2 regions of the Eubacterium sp. BL-380-WT-2B genome follow, and region 2 is predicted to be linked to the other one. Evidence: riboswitches for the same ligand, from Rfam matches in the RefSeq annotation. Region 2 holds a riboswitch; the other holds the start of a gene.
What was found. Region 2 has a riboswitch for thiamine pyrophosphate ahead of thiW (energy coupling factor transporter S component ThiW). Riboswitches for the same ligand answer to the same signal wherever they lie in the genome.

Region 1 (7,434 bases), on a different contig from region 2:
TTTATATTTTGTTGGAGGAAAACAGAATGGAAAGAAAACCTAAAATAGGGGTACTGCCCCTTTATGATACAAAACAGGCAAGTAAATGGAACAGCATCTGGATTTTTCCGGGATATTTAAATGGTATTCTGGAGGTCTCCGGCATGCCTTTTCTTTTGCCGCTCTTAAAAAATGAAGCGGATATACGTGCGTTGGTAAATGAGTTTGACGGCTTTTTATTTACTGGCGGACAGGATGTGGACCCGGCGCTCTACAATCAGGAAATGACCGAATATTGCAATGAGGTTTCGCCGGAACGGGATTATATGGAAGTGATTTTGTTTGATGAAGTCCGGAAACAGGACAAAGCCCTTTTTGGTGTCTGCCGCGGCCTTCAGTTTTTTAATGTGGCTCTGGGCGGTACGCTTTATCAGGATCTGATCGCACAAAAAAAGGATCCAGATCCTGTACAGCATTCCCAGAAAACAGAGTTTGTTTTTCCGGTGCACGATATTGAGATTAAAGAAGGCAGTAAGCTGTTTGAAATTATCGGTGAAAAAACAATTCGTGTCAACAGTATGCACCACCAGGGAATCGCGGAGCTTTCCCCAGAACTGGAGGCGACAGCGCGCGCAAAGGATGGACTGGTGGAAGCTGTTGAGATACCAGATATGACTTATGGTCTGGCAATCCAGTGGCATCCTGAGTTTCTGTGGCCTAAGCGTTCATACGAATATGATTTATTTAAAGCCTTTGTGGAGGCAGCGAAAAATAAGGCATAATAAAAGACGCATCCATTATCGGATGCGTCTTTTTAAATTAACGTTTGCGCCTTTTGTAGAGAATACCAATAATAATAGCGGCGATGATGACAATGGCAGCAACCACTGCAATTGAAGTTCCGGTAATGGAAGAAGCGGATTTTACAGTGGTAAAATGAATTTCCACAGGGGCCTGCAAGTGTTCTCCTGTTGTTGAAGTCAAGATTTTATCCACTTTTATGATGTATTCTTGATTGCTTTTCAAATTATTCTTTGGATTAATGCGGATGGTCCCCCAGTCTTCAGGATCAATCAGATCATCGGATAAGACAATGTCGGCATCCACCTGTTTGCCCTTACTCCAAAGGCTTACAGCCTTCTCGTTTGTCGCCCTTACGGCTGTGTTGACCACATTCTGGTTAAAGGATACGGAAATTTCCGTGAAGGGCTGTACATTTGTGGCGCCGTCCTGTGGGACGCTGGAGGTTAAGGTGAGAGGACTGCCAACCGCCCCCTCGTTGAGAGCAGGGTCTCCGGCTGGTGTTTCAGCCAAAATTGGGCTGAAGCTGCTCAACAGCAGAATGGAGAGAATCACAGTAAAGCTTATTTTTAAACATTTATTTTTCATTTTAGCTACTCCTTCATTTTACATAAGATGTAATAACAATTACCCAAAATTCTTAAATAAAAAACGATTTTTCTGCATGTGTGTTATAATGGTTCAGAAAAGCAGTGAAAATTTTTAGAAGGGAGATAGTTTTTGAAAAAGGAAAAGAGAGAAAAGAATACAGGTGAATCAGCAGGAAAAAGCCGTGGCAAGGTTTTTTTGTATATACTGCTTCGTGTCTTAGTTGTTGCAGTTATGATCGCACAGATCTGGAATCAAAACTGGAACAACGTTTTTCTATGTGTGCTGACATTGATTTTATTTATGATTCCAAGCTTTGTGGACAAGCAGCTTCACATTGAAATGCCAACAACTCTTGAAATTATTATTATATTATTTATTTTTTCAGCAGAAATTTTAGGTGAGATTCAGGAATATTATCTGATTTTTGACCATTGGGATGCGATGCTGCACACCATAAACGGTTTTTTAATGGCGGCCATTGGCTTTTCATTGATTGATATTTTAAATCAAAATGAAAATTTCAGCATGAGCCTTTCACCGGTTTTTGTAGCTGTTTTTGCATTTTGTTTTTCAATGACCATTGGTGTGCTTTGGGAGTTTTTTGAGTTTGGAGCTGATTGGTTTTTCCAAACCGATATGCAAAAAGATACGATCATTCACAGTATCAGCTCGGTTATATTTAACCCTGAAGGCAAAAATGTTGCGGTAACCATCCCAATCGAGAGTATTGTGGTTAATGGGCAGACCTGGAACTATGGCGGTTATATTGATATTGGACTGGTGGATACAATGTCCGATTTATTCGTTAATTTTATCGGCGCAGTGGTCTTCTCGGTTTTTGGTTTGTTTTACATTAAGGGCCGTGGAAAAGGGACCTTTGTCAAACGTTTTATGCCAAAGCTCAAGAAGAAACAGTTGGAAGAAAATGCGGAAACGGATACTTTTGAAAATTCGAGAAATTCTGGGATAAACACCAAAGAGTAAAACAGGGAGGTGCTGCGAAAATGTGGCGCCTCTCTCTGCATTTAATTGGGTTTAGGGTTTCTGTAGCCGATTTGTTAATAAAATAACTTGACAATTACTGATGGAAATGTTATCATTATTGACAGTTAATGAAAACGTTTTTGAAACGTAAGATATAAGGTGGAATCAAGGGGGATACCATCTTCGAAAATGATATCTGGATGAACGTTTTCTTAATGGGGAAAATGAAGGGGAGTTAGATACCTGGTGCAAGGGGGTGCCAGGTATCTTTGTTTTTTGATAAAATTTACCAGAGGACAGCGATAATTCACATGGATAAAAAGGTATAATATAAAAAAGAACGTATAAAATAAACAGGGAGCATGGTAAAATGCTTATTTTCATTGTATCCGCTTTGCTATTCAGCCTTTCGTCCAATCTTGATAACATTGTGGTTGGTCTGGCCTTCGGAATTAAAAAAATTCATCTTAACGCGGTTTCGAACCTGACTGTGGCTGTTATTACAACAACAGGAACGGTCATCGCCATGCTCTTTGGCAAGTGGCTGTCTGGTTATATTCCAGACAGGATAGGAAATGATCTTGGCGCTGGGATTATTATACTGCTGGGTGTTTATTTTGCCATACAGGGAATCATCAAGCTTTTAAAGGAGAAAAAATCAGGCAGCTACGCTATGAAAAATACAGGTGAAATGGCAGATGTGATGGATGCATCGGTTCAGGATAAGGACCATATTCGCTACCGTGAAATTGTAACAGTTGCCCTTGGTCTGACCTTTAATAATCTGGGAACAGGGATAGCCGCCAGTATCACAGGCGTCAGTATTGGCCTGACTGCTGTGTGTACGTTTATTATAAGCCTTGTTGCTTTATGGTCTGGCTTCCGGCTTGGAGGACAGGTGGTCGGCCCTCTTTTGGGGGATTATGCGCCGGCCGTTTCTGGTGTATTATTGGTTATCTTAGGTTTAATTGAAATGTTTTGGTAAATATGAAGAAACTTCTTGTTATTTTGGTGCACTTAGGATAGAATTAGAAAGACAAATGAGTTGATGCCCGGGGAGCTTTTGCTGAGATTGGATTGAATCCTAAACCCGTTTTACCTGATGCGGTGTAACGCCGTCGTAGGGAGGACAAGTTGAGCTAAGCGCGTACCCGTGGGTGCGCTTTTTTTGTTGAAAAACTGAAAAAGTTAAGGAGAAAATATGGAGCTGTTCACAACTCAAATGGATGCCGCGCGCCGTGGCATTGAAACGGAAGCGATGAAGCGCGTCGCGGAATATGAAAATATGCCTTTAAGTAATTTAATGGGCCTGGTGGCAAAAGGGCAGGTTGCTATACCTGCCAACAAGAATCACCGTTGCCTGACACCCTATGGGGTCGGCAGTGCGTTGAAGACAAAGATCAACGTCAATCTTGGAACATCCAGAGACTGTTTGAACCTGGATGTAGAAATGGAAAAGGTGAAGCGTGCTGTTGACATGGGCGCAGAAGCCATCATGGACCTGAGCTCTTTTGGAGATACACGCAAATTCAGACGCAAACTGACAGAGAGCTGCCCGGCCATGCTCGGCACTGTACCAATCTACGATGCTGTGGTTTATTACAATAAGCCGCTTCAGGAGATTACTTCTCAGGAGTGGATCGATGTTGTGCGCATGCATGCAGAGGATGGTGTTGATTTTCTGACGCTGCATTGTGGGATCAACCGTTCAACTGCAGACCGCTTCAAGAATAACGGACGTTTGATGAATATTGTATCCCGCGGAGGTTCGCTTATTTTTGCATGGATGGAAATGACCGGCAATGAAAACCCATTCTTTGAGTTTTATGATGAGATTCTGGAAATCTGTCAGGAGTATGATGTTACCATTAGCCTTGGTGACGCCTGCAGACCTGGATGTATTGCGGATGCCGGTGATATTTCACAGATTTCTGAGCTGGTGGTTCTTGGAGAACTGACACAGCGTGCATGGGATAAGAATGTCCAGATCATTGTTGAAGGGCCTGGTCATATGCCGCTTAACCAGATTCAGGCTAATATGGAAATTCAGCAGACAATCTGCAAAGGCGCCCCCTTCTATGTGCTTGGCCCACTCGTAACGGACATCGCGCCAGGCTATGACCATATTACTTCGGCCATTGGCGGTGCTATCGCGGCGACCTACGGGGCGTCCTTCCTGTGCTATGTCACACCAGCTGAGCATTTGAGACTACCGGATGTCGATGACGTTAAGGAGGGTATTATCGCGTCAAAAATTGCAGCCCACGCAGCGGATATTGCCAAAGGACTGCCAGGGGCGGCTGATTGGGATTATCAGATGGGAGTTGCCAGACGCGAGCTGGACTGGGAAAAAATGTTTGGCCTTGCCATTGATCCCGAAAAAGCAAAGCGTTACCGCGCGGAGTCGACCCCAGAGAACCAGGATACCTGTACCATGTGCGGAAAGATGTGCTCAGTTAGAAACATGAACAAGGTTTTAAACGGAGAGCATGTGGACATTATGGAAGACACAAAGGAGTGTCCTTCTGATAAATAAACCAGGTGCGCAGGTGAATGGTGCGGCTTAAAAGGCCGGCAGTCACCTGCGCTTTCACTTTAAAGGAGAAAAGATGATCCAATTAAACAAAAATTTTGTCGATATTTTTGAAAACACCCAGATAAAGCCACAACTGGTTCATAATATTACCAATTATGTCACAGTCAATGACTGTGCAAATATACTTTTGGCCATGGGGTCATCCCCGATCATGGCAGATGATATTGAAGAGGTAGAGGAGATTACCACCATTTGCAGTGCTTTGGTACTCAATATCGGGACACTGAACAGCCGGACTGTAGAATCTATGATTGCCGCGGGGAAAAAAGCCAATGAACTGGGGCATCCTGTGATACTGGACCCTGTGGGGGCCGGCGCTTCAAAGTTCAGAACAGAAACAACTTATCAGCTATTGAAAGAAGTGAAGTTTGCTGTTATCCGTGGTAATATCTCTGAAATTAAGACGGTTTATGCTGGAGCAGGTACCACAAAGGGGGTAGATGCCGATGTTAATGATGAAGTGACTGATGAGACACTGGACACTACCGTCACTTTAGCTAAAGAGCTGGCTGAAAGAGCAGGTGCGGTCATTGCGGTCACAGGAGCAATGGACCTTATTGCAGATGCTGGGAAAGCTTATGTGGTCAAAAACGGACATCACGATATGTCTAAGATTACTGGTACGGGCTGCATGCTCAGTGCCATGACGGCAGCCTATGTGGCAGCCAATCCTGAGAAGGCTTTGGAAGCGGTGGTATGCGCGGTGGCCAGCATGGGAATTGCCGGTGAGCTGGCTTCACGTCAGGTTACAAATAATCAGCTGGGGACAGGAAGTCTAAGGACTTTTATCATTGATAATATCAGTACGATGACAGGAAAAACCATTGAAACTTATGCAAAAATTACCTTGATTCCATGAGGTGAAAAAGCTAAAATAATGTTATAAAATATTTCAATCGGGTATAAAATAAACAGGAAAAGTGAAAGTTGAAATTTGACTGTCAAATTAGGAGAATTATGAAAAACAATGTGAAAAAAGAAGATATGCTGCTCTATATCGTTACAGACCGTTCCTGGCTTGGCGAAAGTACCCTTGAGGAAGAGGTTTGTGCTGCGATAGATGGCGGTGCTACCTTTCTTCAGATCAGGGAAAAGGACATGGCGCATCAGGATTTTCTACACGAAGCACGAAGCCTGAAGGAACTGGCAAGGGCCGCAGGGATCCCCTATGTCATCAATGATGAGATAGAAATTGCTTTAGAGGTGGACGCAGACGGAGTACACATTGGGCAAAGCGATGGCGCTGTTGCGGAAACCCGTAAGAAGATCGGCCCAAATAAAATTCTGGGTGTATCTGCGCAGACACTGGAACAGGCTTTGGCAGCAGAGAAGGAAGGCGCGGATTATCTCGGTGTGGGGGCAGTTTTCTCAACTTCTACGAAGACGGATGCCAAAGCGGTTTCTTTTGAGACACTTAAGAGCATCTGCAGCAGTGTGAAAATCCCTGTGGTTGCCATTGGTGGTATCAGTGAAGAAAATCTTTTAGAGCTCTCTGGCTCAAAGGTTGACGGCGTCGCGGTTATCTCTGCGGTGTTTGCTCAGCCAGATACACGGGCGGCGGCACAGAAAATTCGAAAATTATCTGAAAAGATGGTGAAATCAAATGATTAAGGCATTGACAATTGCAGGCTCCGATTGCAGCGGAGGTGCAGGTATACAGGCAGATCTCAAAACTTTTACGGTTTACGGTGTTTATGGTATGAGCGTCATTACGGCCATAACAGCACAGAATACAACTGGTGTATTCACTGTAGAAAATATTTCTGAAAAGATGGTGGAAGCCCAGATGGATGCAGTCTTTACAGACATTGTGCCAGATGCGGTGAAAATAGGTATGGTTTCTTCAGAAGCGATTATCCATGCCATTGCGAAAAAGTTAAAGGAATATGCCCCCAAGAATATTGTGCTGGACCCGGTCATGGTTGCCACAAGTGGTGACGCACTTTTTGACAGGACAGCCCAGTCAGTTTTAATTAACGAACTCATGCCATTGGCGGATTTGATCACTCCGAACATTTCGGAGGCTGAGATTTTGTCAGGTATTCCCATTAAATCTAAAAATGATATGATCCGCGCTGCCCGTGATATTGCTGGCTATTATAAAGGTGCAATATTGGTAAAAGGTGGACATTTAGAGGACCGGGCAGATGACTTGTTTTATTATGAGGGTTTTGGCTACTGGCTCCCCGAAGAAAAGGTCGACAATCCCAACACGCATGGTACCGGCTGTACGTTGTCCTCTGCGATTGCCGCAAATCTGGCACAGGGCGTTGCTATGATGGATGCTGTTAAAAATGCGAAAGCCTATGTGTATGGCGCAATATTGGATGGCCTTGATCTTGGAAAGGGAAACGGACCGTTGAATCATTTGTATCAATTGAAAAAATAATTTTACTTAACCCCCTAAGGGGGTTTTTAATTTGCTTGTAAAACCGCATAAAGGATGCTATACTGAACATAACCTCCCGTAGGGGTTATGGAGG
Region 2 (7,434 bases):
TGTAGGCTGTGGGCGCTGTATCAGCCGCTGTCCTGAATTTATTTCGATCACGGCTACAGTCAGTAAGATGGCCCGGGCCATTGATGAAATACAAGCTGAAACAAAAGCACAGGAGGTACGTTAAAATGGCAAACATTATGCAGCCACAGGCCTGTAAAATTATGGATATCAAAAAAGAGAGCCAGCACGAGTATACATTTAAAGTAAAAACAGACATACGTCCAAAACACGGCCAGTTTTTTCAGCTTTCACTCCCAAAGATTGGTGAAGCACCCATTTCGGTAAGCTCCTTTGGAGATGGCTGGTTGGATTTTACGATTCGCTCTGTTGGAAAGGTGACAGACGAGATTTTTGAAAAGCAGCCTGGTGATGAGTTGTTCCTGCGCGGCGCCTATGGCAATGGCTGGCCGATTGACCAGTTTAAAGGAAAGCATATGGTCATTATTACCGGTGGCACTGGTCTAGCGCCAGTTCGCAGTATGCTTCGTTTTTTTACCGAAAATCCAGATTATGTTGAAAGTGTTAACCTGATTTGTGGTTTTAAAAATGAAGCCGGAATTGTTTTCCGCCAGGAATTGGAAAGCTGGCGTCAATCTTTTTCAACCCTCTATACCCTTGATAATGAAAAAATAGAAGGATGGCATAAAGGTTTTGTGACAGAATTTGTTTCACAGGTTCCTTTTTCAGAGTTTGGCGATAATTATGAGGTTGTACTTGTAGGTCCGCCACCGATGATGAAGTTTACAGGTATTGAATGCGGCAAAAACGGCGTGCCGGATGAAAAAATCTGGCTTTCTTTTGAACGCCGTATGTCCTGCGCGGTAGGAAAATGCGGACACTGCCGGATTGATGAGGTTTATGTCTGTCTGGATGGTCCTGTATTCAATTATACTCAGGCTAAGTACCTGGTAGATTAGTGGAAGGGAGCTGCAAAAATGAATCATGATATTGACGTTAAAAAAGTACGGACAAACTGCTTCAGACAGTCTAAAGTACCCGGCGAATTTATGCTCCAGATGCGTGTGCCAGGCGCAGTTATTGAGGCAAAGCATCTGAAGGCTGTGGCTGAAATCTGTGAACGCTGGGGCAATGGCTCCTTTCATATGGGGACCCGGCAAACCCTGGATATTCCAGGTGTCAAATATGAAAATATTCCTGAAGTAAATCGTTATATCAAATCTTATATTGAAGAGGTTGATGTAAAAATCTGCGATTGCGAGATGGAGGCAGACGATTACGGATACCCAACCATCGGAGCCCGAAATGTTATGGCGTGTATTGGAAATACACACTGTATTAAAGGAAATGTAAACACCTACGAACTTGCAAAGAAAATTGAAAAGTTAGTTTTTCCTTCTCATTATCATATTAAAGTATCTGTCGCTGGATGTCCAAATGACTGCGCAAAGGCTAACTTTAATGATTTTGGTATTATGGGTGTTAACAAACAGGTTTATGACTACGATCGCTGTATTGGCTGTGGATCCTGTGTTGATGCCTGTCAGAGCCATGCTACGGGGGTGCTTACGCTCAATAAAGATGGAAAAATTGATAAGGATGTCTGCTGCTGCGTAGGCTGTGGTGAATGCACTTTGATTTGTCCTACTGGAGCGTGGACAAGAGATCCTAAGAAATTATACCGCGTGACTCTTGGAGGCCGTACCGGCAAACAGAGCCCGCGCTCGGGAAAGCTGTTTATGAACTGGGTAACAGAGGAAGTCGTACTGGGAATGTTTGCAAACTGGCAGAAATTTTCAGCCTGGGCGCTGGATTATAAGCCAGAGTATCTCCATGGCGGGCATCTTATTGATCGCGTTGGGTATAAAGAATTTATCAAACACATTTTTGAAGGGGTTACCTTTAATCCTGAGGCAAAGGTTGCAGACGATATTTACTGGGCAGAAAATGAACAGAGAAGCAACATACATGTCATGCCCTTATCACAGCACAAACATGCAGGGCCACAGGAATCTAAATAAGAATTTGAAATCTCAGTATAAGAGGCGCGGGTATTTGTCCCGCGTCTCTTTCTGTGTTAAGATAAGGGTAATCGATAAACAGGAGGTAGAAGCATGAGAGTCATATCATTGAGGGAAGAGCCTGTATATACACAAGCCGCCATCAATTTTTTTCAAGGCCGGTGGGCAACAGAGCGCAGTAAAATGATTTATGAGGACTGTATTGTTCATGGACTTACAACAGAATCGCCGCTGCCGCGTTGGTATCTTTTGCTTGAGAATGATAAGATTATCGGCGGAGCTGGAATGATTACCAATGATTTTGTTAGCCGTATGGATCTGTGGCCCTGGGTATGTTCTGTTTATATTGAAGAGAAATACAGAGGGCATGCCTATGCATGGCGCCTGCTCGAAAGAGCGCGCAAAGACGCCGGGAAGGCTGGGTATTCTTATCTCTATGTCTGTACAGACCTTGTTGGATTTTATGAGCATTATGGTTATGAGTATATTGGCACTGGCTACCATCCCTGGGGAGAATCCTCCAGAATTTATCGGGCCAGCACTGAAAAGGCTGAAAATATAAACGGCGCCGGAATATAGGTGAAAATAATGGAAAATCTAAAGGAGCAAAGCTAAATGGTAAAAAATGAACGAGCATATCCACAATTTTCTATGTGTGGTCTTAACTGTGGCCTGTGTCCTATGTACCATGTGAGAGAATCCGGTTGTCCCGGCTGCGGAGGAAAAGGACATCATTCCTGTGCGATTAAGAGATGCGGCCAGGAACATGACAATGTCGAATTCTGCTTTCAATGCAGAGATTATCCCTGTGAACGCTATAAGGCTGTCAGTCCATACGACAGCTTTATTACATACCGCCACGTGCTAAAGGATTTTCAAAAGGCTGAGAATGACGGCCTGGAAAACTATAAGATAATGCTGAATGAAAAGATTGAAATTCTGTGTTATCTTTTAGAGCATTATAATGACGGCAGACGGAAAACCTTTTACTGTACAGCTGTGAACCTTTTAGAACTTGAAGATTTAAAAAGTGTGATGGCACAGATAAAAGAAAAAATTACCGGCGAGACACCAATAAAAGAGAGCGCTAAACAGGTTGTCAGGCTGTTTCAGACCATGGCGGAAGAAAAAGGAATATCGTTGAAATTGAATAAAAAGAAAGCGGAAAAGATAAGATAATCCTGAAATTAAAAAACCGGAAGACAAGAAATGTATCTTCGTAAAGCTGAATTTAATGATTAAGAAAAAATATAGATTTATTGCGATAAAAAAAGTCCTATTCAGGACTTTTTTTGTTATATTTTTTCAGTTTTGGCATAAAGCGTTTTACAAAGGTTCCCTTACCACGTCCTTTAATGTAAAACAGACCAAAGATTGAAAAGACGACTGCCCCGATAAAGTTAACAAAGAGATCGGACATGGTATCAATCAAGCCAATGTCAATGTAACCGCCATAATTCCATGTTTGTCCATTAACAACTACACTCTCGATTGGAATGGTGACCGCGACATTTTTACCTTCAGGATTAAAAATCACCGAGCTGATACTGTGGATAATGGTATCTTTCTGCATATCCGTATGAAAAAACCAATCCGCTGCAAATTCAAAAAATTCCCATAAAACACCGATCGTCATCGAAAAGCAAAACGCAAAAACTGCCACAAAGATGGGGGACAGGCTGAGGCTGAAATTTTCATTCTCGTTAAGAATATCGATAAGCGAAAATCCAATTGCGGCCATCAGAAAGCCGTTAATAGTATGCAGCATTGCATCCCAATGGTCGAAAATGAGGTAATATTCCTGAATTTCACCAAGGATTTCAGCCGAAAAGATAAAAAGAAGAATAATAACCTCTAACGTAGTAGGCATCTTGATGTGCAGCTCTTTATCTACAAAAGAAGGTATCATAAATAAAACCAGTGTAAATACACATAGGAACACATTATCCCAATTTTTATTTATAATCTGAGCGATCATTACAACAAGAACCATGGCTCTCAACAGCAAGTACAGCAGAAATTTCCCCTTGTTTTCCTGAATATTTTTAACAGATTTTTCTTTTGATGTCTTATCCTTTTTCACGAAGTGCTCCTTTTATGTAATCTAATGATAGCATTATATCACAAAGGCGAAAAAAGCAATATTTATTTATTCGGTTCTGTCATTATAGATAAGCAGTCTCTTTTTAAAAATCTTGACAAAGCCGACAAAGTCGGAAATAATGAATTCATTCACTGGTACTACTAGAGGTCTATCATGTCACAACATCGACGAGTTTTATGCTACTGAATTTTGGAAGAGAATAGCCTGGTCAGCGTGGAGATCAATAGTGTTTGCTAAACACAGAGGGGACTTAAAGAAACATTAAAAATGACAGCATAAAAAATGGGACCTTTACGGGTCCCGGCAAAAGGTATGAAGCTCTGCTGTATAAAGCAGGTGTAGTGAAATGGTAAGCTTCACTACAATGTGATATTTATTATATTATAATCGATTTCATACATCTGTGCAAGTATTAATTGCAGGCAGCAGCCAATTTAAAGCGTTATTGCTATGATCTGGATTTATCATTTAAAATATGGTCCATAACACCGGTTTTCTGAACGGCCGCAACCAGAACGGCCCCAAGAACAACACCACCGATACAGCTGATGAAAAAGGGTATTACATAGGCAAACAGAGCTGCTTCCTTTCCCATGACGACAGTCGCAATCGGGTAAGCTGCAAGTGCCCCGAGGATGCTGGTGCCAAAAAGTTCACCAAGATAGGTGAAAGCCAGCTTTTCAGTATAGCGAAACACCAAACCGCAGAGAAGCGCGCCGCACATACTTCCGGGGAAGGCCAGAAGGCTGCCGGTTCCAAGCATTACCCGGATAAGACTGGTGATAAAAGCCATTGAAACGCCATAAAAAGGACCGAGGAATACTGCTGAGAGAATATTGACCATATGCTGAACCGGAAAACAGCGCGCCGCCCCCAAAGGAATACTGAAGGGTGAGCAGACAACCCCTACAGCAATAAGAATGCCGGCCATTGTCAATTTTTGCGTACGATTTTTTTCCATAATAGAAGCCTCCAGACAAAAAAATGGGATACGCCTACGTGGCGTACCCCATAAAATACGATGCTGTCCCTACGTTGGCATTATCCAAATCAGGTTGTGGGTCGAAGCGACAAAGCCTCCTCTCAGCCCGCTGCGGCGAGCTCCCCCTGTATGATTCTGTTTTATTATAGCTTTTCTTGAAATGAGATTCAAGCCTGTCCAGTTTTTTCTGAAGGAATCTTTGTGGTTTCAAAAGCCCTTTTAAGTGTCTCGCCAGCTATGTGAATTTCAGTTTTAATGTGTTGCCATTTTTCTGGAGAAACGCCTTTTAAGCTTAAGTACATACTCATATGAACAGCTACCGCTAAAAAATGCCGGCTTTTATCCATTATTTTTTTAAAGGACTCTTTTGACATGAGCTTTTGTGCCCCTGACAGGCTCTCCAGCTGATTACTGACCAGATGGAGATTTAACAGATTTTCGTAAAGCAAGGGACCGGCCTTCTGCTTTTCAGCCAGACTCCACAGATTATAAAGAATAAATGAATCTGATTTAAAAAGACTCGTGAGCTCATAACGGAAGACATCCTGTTTGCGTGTTCTAAAGATGAAAATCCCGCCAAGTACAGCGATAGAGACACCGCCGATAACACAAAATACTCGAAATAGCACCAGATCCATGACGCCCAGCTGGGGTAAAAACATAACGGAGGTCATCTGTGTACTGATCATGGTACTGACAATTGAACTTTTTATGGTCAGCATAAAAACCAGTCCGACGGCAATGGTGAGTGGCAGTCGTATTGAGGCGGGAATATATTGTGTGATAAGAACAAAAAATAACATTCCGAGAATTGTGCCGCTCACTTTATAAGCCGCTTTTTTTAGTGTGTCACGGATGTAAATGCTGGAAGATAAATACCCCATAAGTGGTATCCAGTAACCGTGCCATTCATTAAGAGGGATATTAAACCAATGAGGGATAAAGTGTGCGATGATGGTACAGACTGTGACAATGACGGCGGTCTGGAGTGCGAAACGCATCTGGAAAAAATCAAGGCTGAACCGATGCCGCAGTGTAAAAGCTTTATACTGCAGCCCCTGCTTAATGGAAGTATTGAGATCCCTGCAATGACGGTCGTTCAGCAGGCGTTCCCGAAGAGATTCCAGCACCAGCAGCAATTCCTGATTCAGCTGGTTGGATGTCAGGGAGGAGTTTTTCAAGAATACCTGTAAATCTGCTGCCAGTGCTTTGGGGTCCGCTGCTGCCTCCATCCGTTCACCTAAAACAGAGAATTGAGCCCGATCAACTTCTGAAAACTTTTTTACAGAAGCACTTAAGGACTGCAGCACCTGTCCGAGTTGTTCAAGGCAGAGCATTAAGCCATAGGAATACTTCTGGCTTCCATTCATCAGTCCCATTTGTCTGAAAACAGCGGGATAAATATTACTGCTCAGCTTCAGCGACAGAGCATCAAGTTTTTTACCAACCGCCTCGTCTTTGAAGTTTCTTTCTTGACCCAGCGCTATAAATCCGGCGCCTGTGCAGCTGAGTGCTTTCTTTACAAGGGGATTGAAGGGACCTGCCTTTTGACGCTTTTGCAGCAGCAGACTTATTCCAATACAGATGGCCAGACAATAAAGAAGTGATAAGATACGGGGTAAAAGGTCGTTCAGTGTCCCGGGGCTGATCTGTACAAGAATAAAAGCCATACCGGGGATGTAATAGTTTGTTTTCAAAAATTCGTTGGCATCGGCATAGATTAGAAAGAAAATCAGCAGAAATCCTATAATAACCAGTGCTGCAAAATGCATGGAGACCAGAGTCCCTAAAATGGCGTAGCCAACCAACCAAAGAGAATCGAGCAGCATGTTGACAATGGACAGTCGGGTTTTAACCATGGTCTGCGTGTATAAAAGAAAAACAAGAGCAATAACCGCATTATTTCTGCCAAAAAGCAGAATAACCGTTCCCATAAGAAACAAACCGAAGACAATGGCTGGCAATGCTCTGGGCAATGCCTTAAAGAAATTTTTAATGGCTTTTAAAATTGAGATCACTCCTTAACGGTTTTCTTTTAAAATACCCTTTTAGAAAAAAATAAAGCAATAAAAAACGATTCTGGTATTTTTCCAGAACCGTTTTTTAATTTAGAAAAAATTCATTATAAATCCCATAATCATACCCAGCAGACCGCCGAGCCATATGATGGCATTCAATTCTTTTTTCATGATACTCAAAATGATTTTTTCCATCTCCAACACATCAAAACCATTGATTTGGTCTTCTACCAGTTGAGGAATATCCAAAGCGATGAGTGCCTTGGATAAATTATTTTCGACCAGATTGTGATAGGCTTTAAGCAGACTCTCTTTTACCTTTGGTACACTTGAGCCGAAACGATCGTAGAG

Region 1: another riboswitch for thiamine pyrophosphate. It lies ahead of thiC (phosphomethylpyrimidine synthase ThiC); the one in region 2 lies ahead of thiW (energy coupling factor transporter S component ThiW).

Annotation. Positions count from the first base shown of each region.
Region 1 is NZ_VUMP01000002.1:494,841-502,274, forward strand. Features, by position in the region: gene FYJ53_RS05255 (gamma-glutamyl-gamma-aminobutyrate hydrolase family protein) at 27-761, shown strand; gene FYJ53_RS05260 (Ig-like domain-containing protein) at 799-1,368, opposite strand; gene FYJ53_RS05265 (hypothetical protein) at 1,501-2,355, shown strand; gene FYJ53_RS05270 (manganese efflux pump) at 2,726-3,340, shown strand; TPP riboswitch at 3,399-3,499, shown strand; gene thiC (phosphomethylpyrimidine synthase ThiC) at 3,557-4,891, shown strand; gene thiM (hydroxyethylthiazole kinase) at 4,965-5,810, shown strand; gene thiE (thiamine phosphate synthase) at 5,909-6,562, shown strand; gene thiD (bifunctional hydroxymethylpyrimidine kinase/phosphomethylpyrimidine kinase) at 6,555-7,340, shown strand.
Region 2 is NZ_VUMP01000009.1:101,825-109,258, reverse strand. Features, by position in the region: gene asrA (anaerobic sulfite reductase subunit AsrA) at 1-124, shown strand, start outside; gene asrB (anaerobic sulfite reductase subunit AsrB) at 126-917, shown strand; gene asrC (sulfite reductase subunit C) at 936-1,979, shown strand; gene FYJ53_RS17825 (GNAT family N-acetyltransferase) at 2,073-2,558, shown strand; gene FYJ53_RS17820 (DUF3795 domain-containing protein) at 2,595-3,158, shown strand; gene FYJ53_RS17815 (hypothetical protein) at 3,256-4,062, opposite strand; gene thiW (energy coupling factor transporter S component ThiW) at 4,532-5,044, opposite strand; TPP riboswitch at 5,093-5,201, opposite strand; gene FYJ53_RS21930 (FUSC family protein) at 5,233-7,083, opposite strand; gene FYJ53_RS17800 (DUF445 domain-containing protein) at 7,174-7,434, opposite strand, start outside.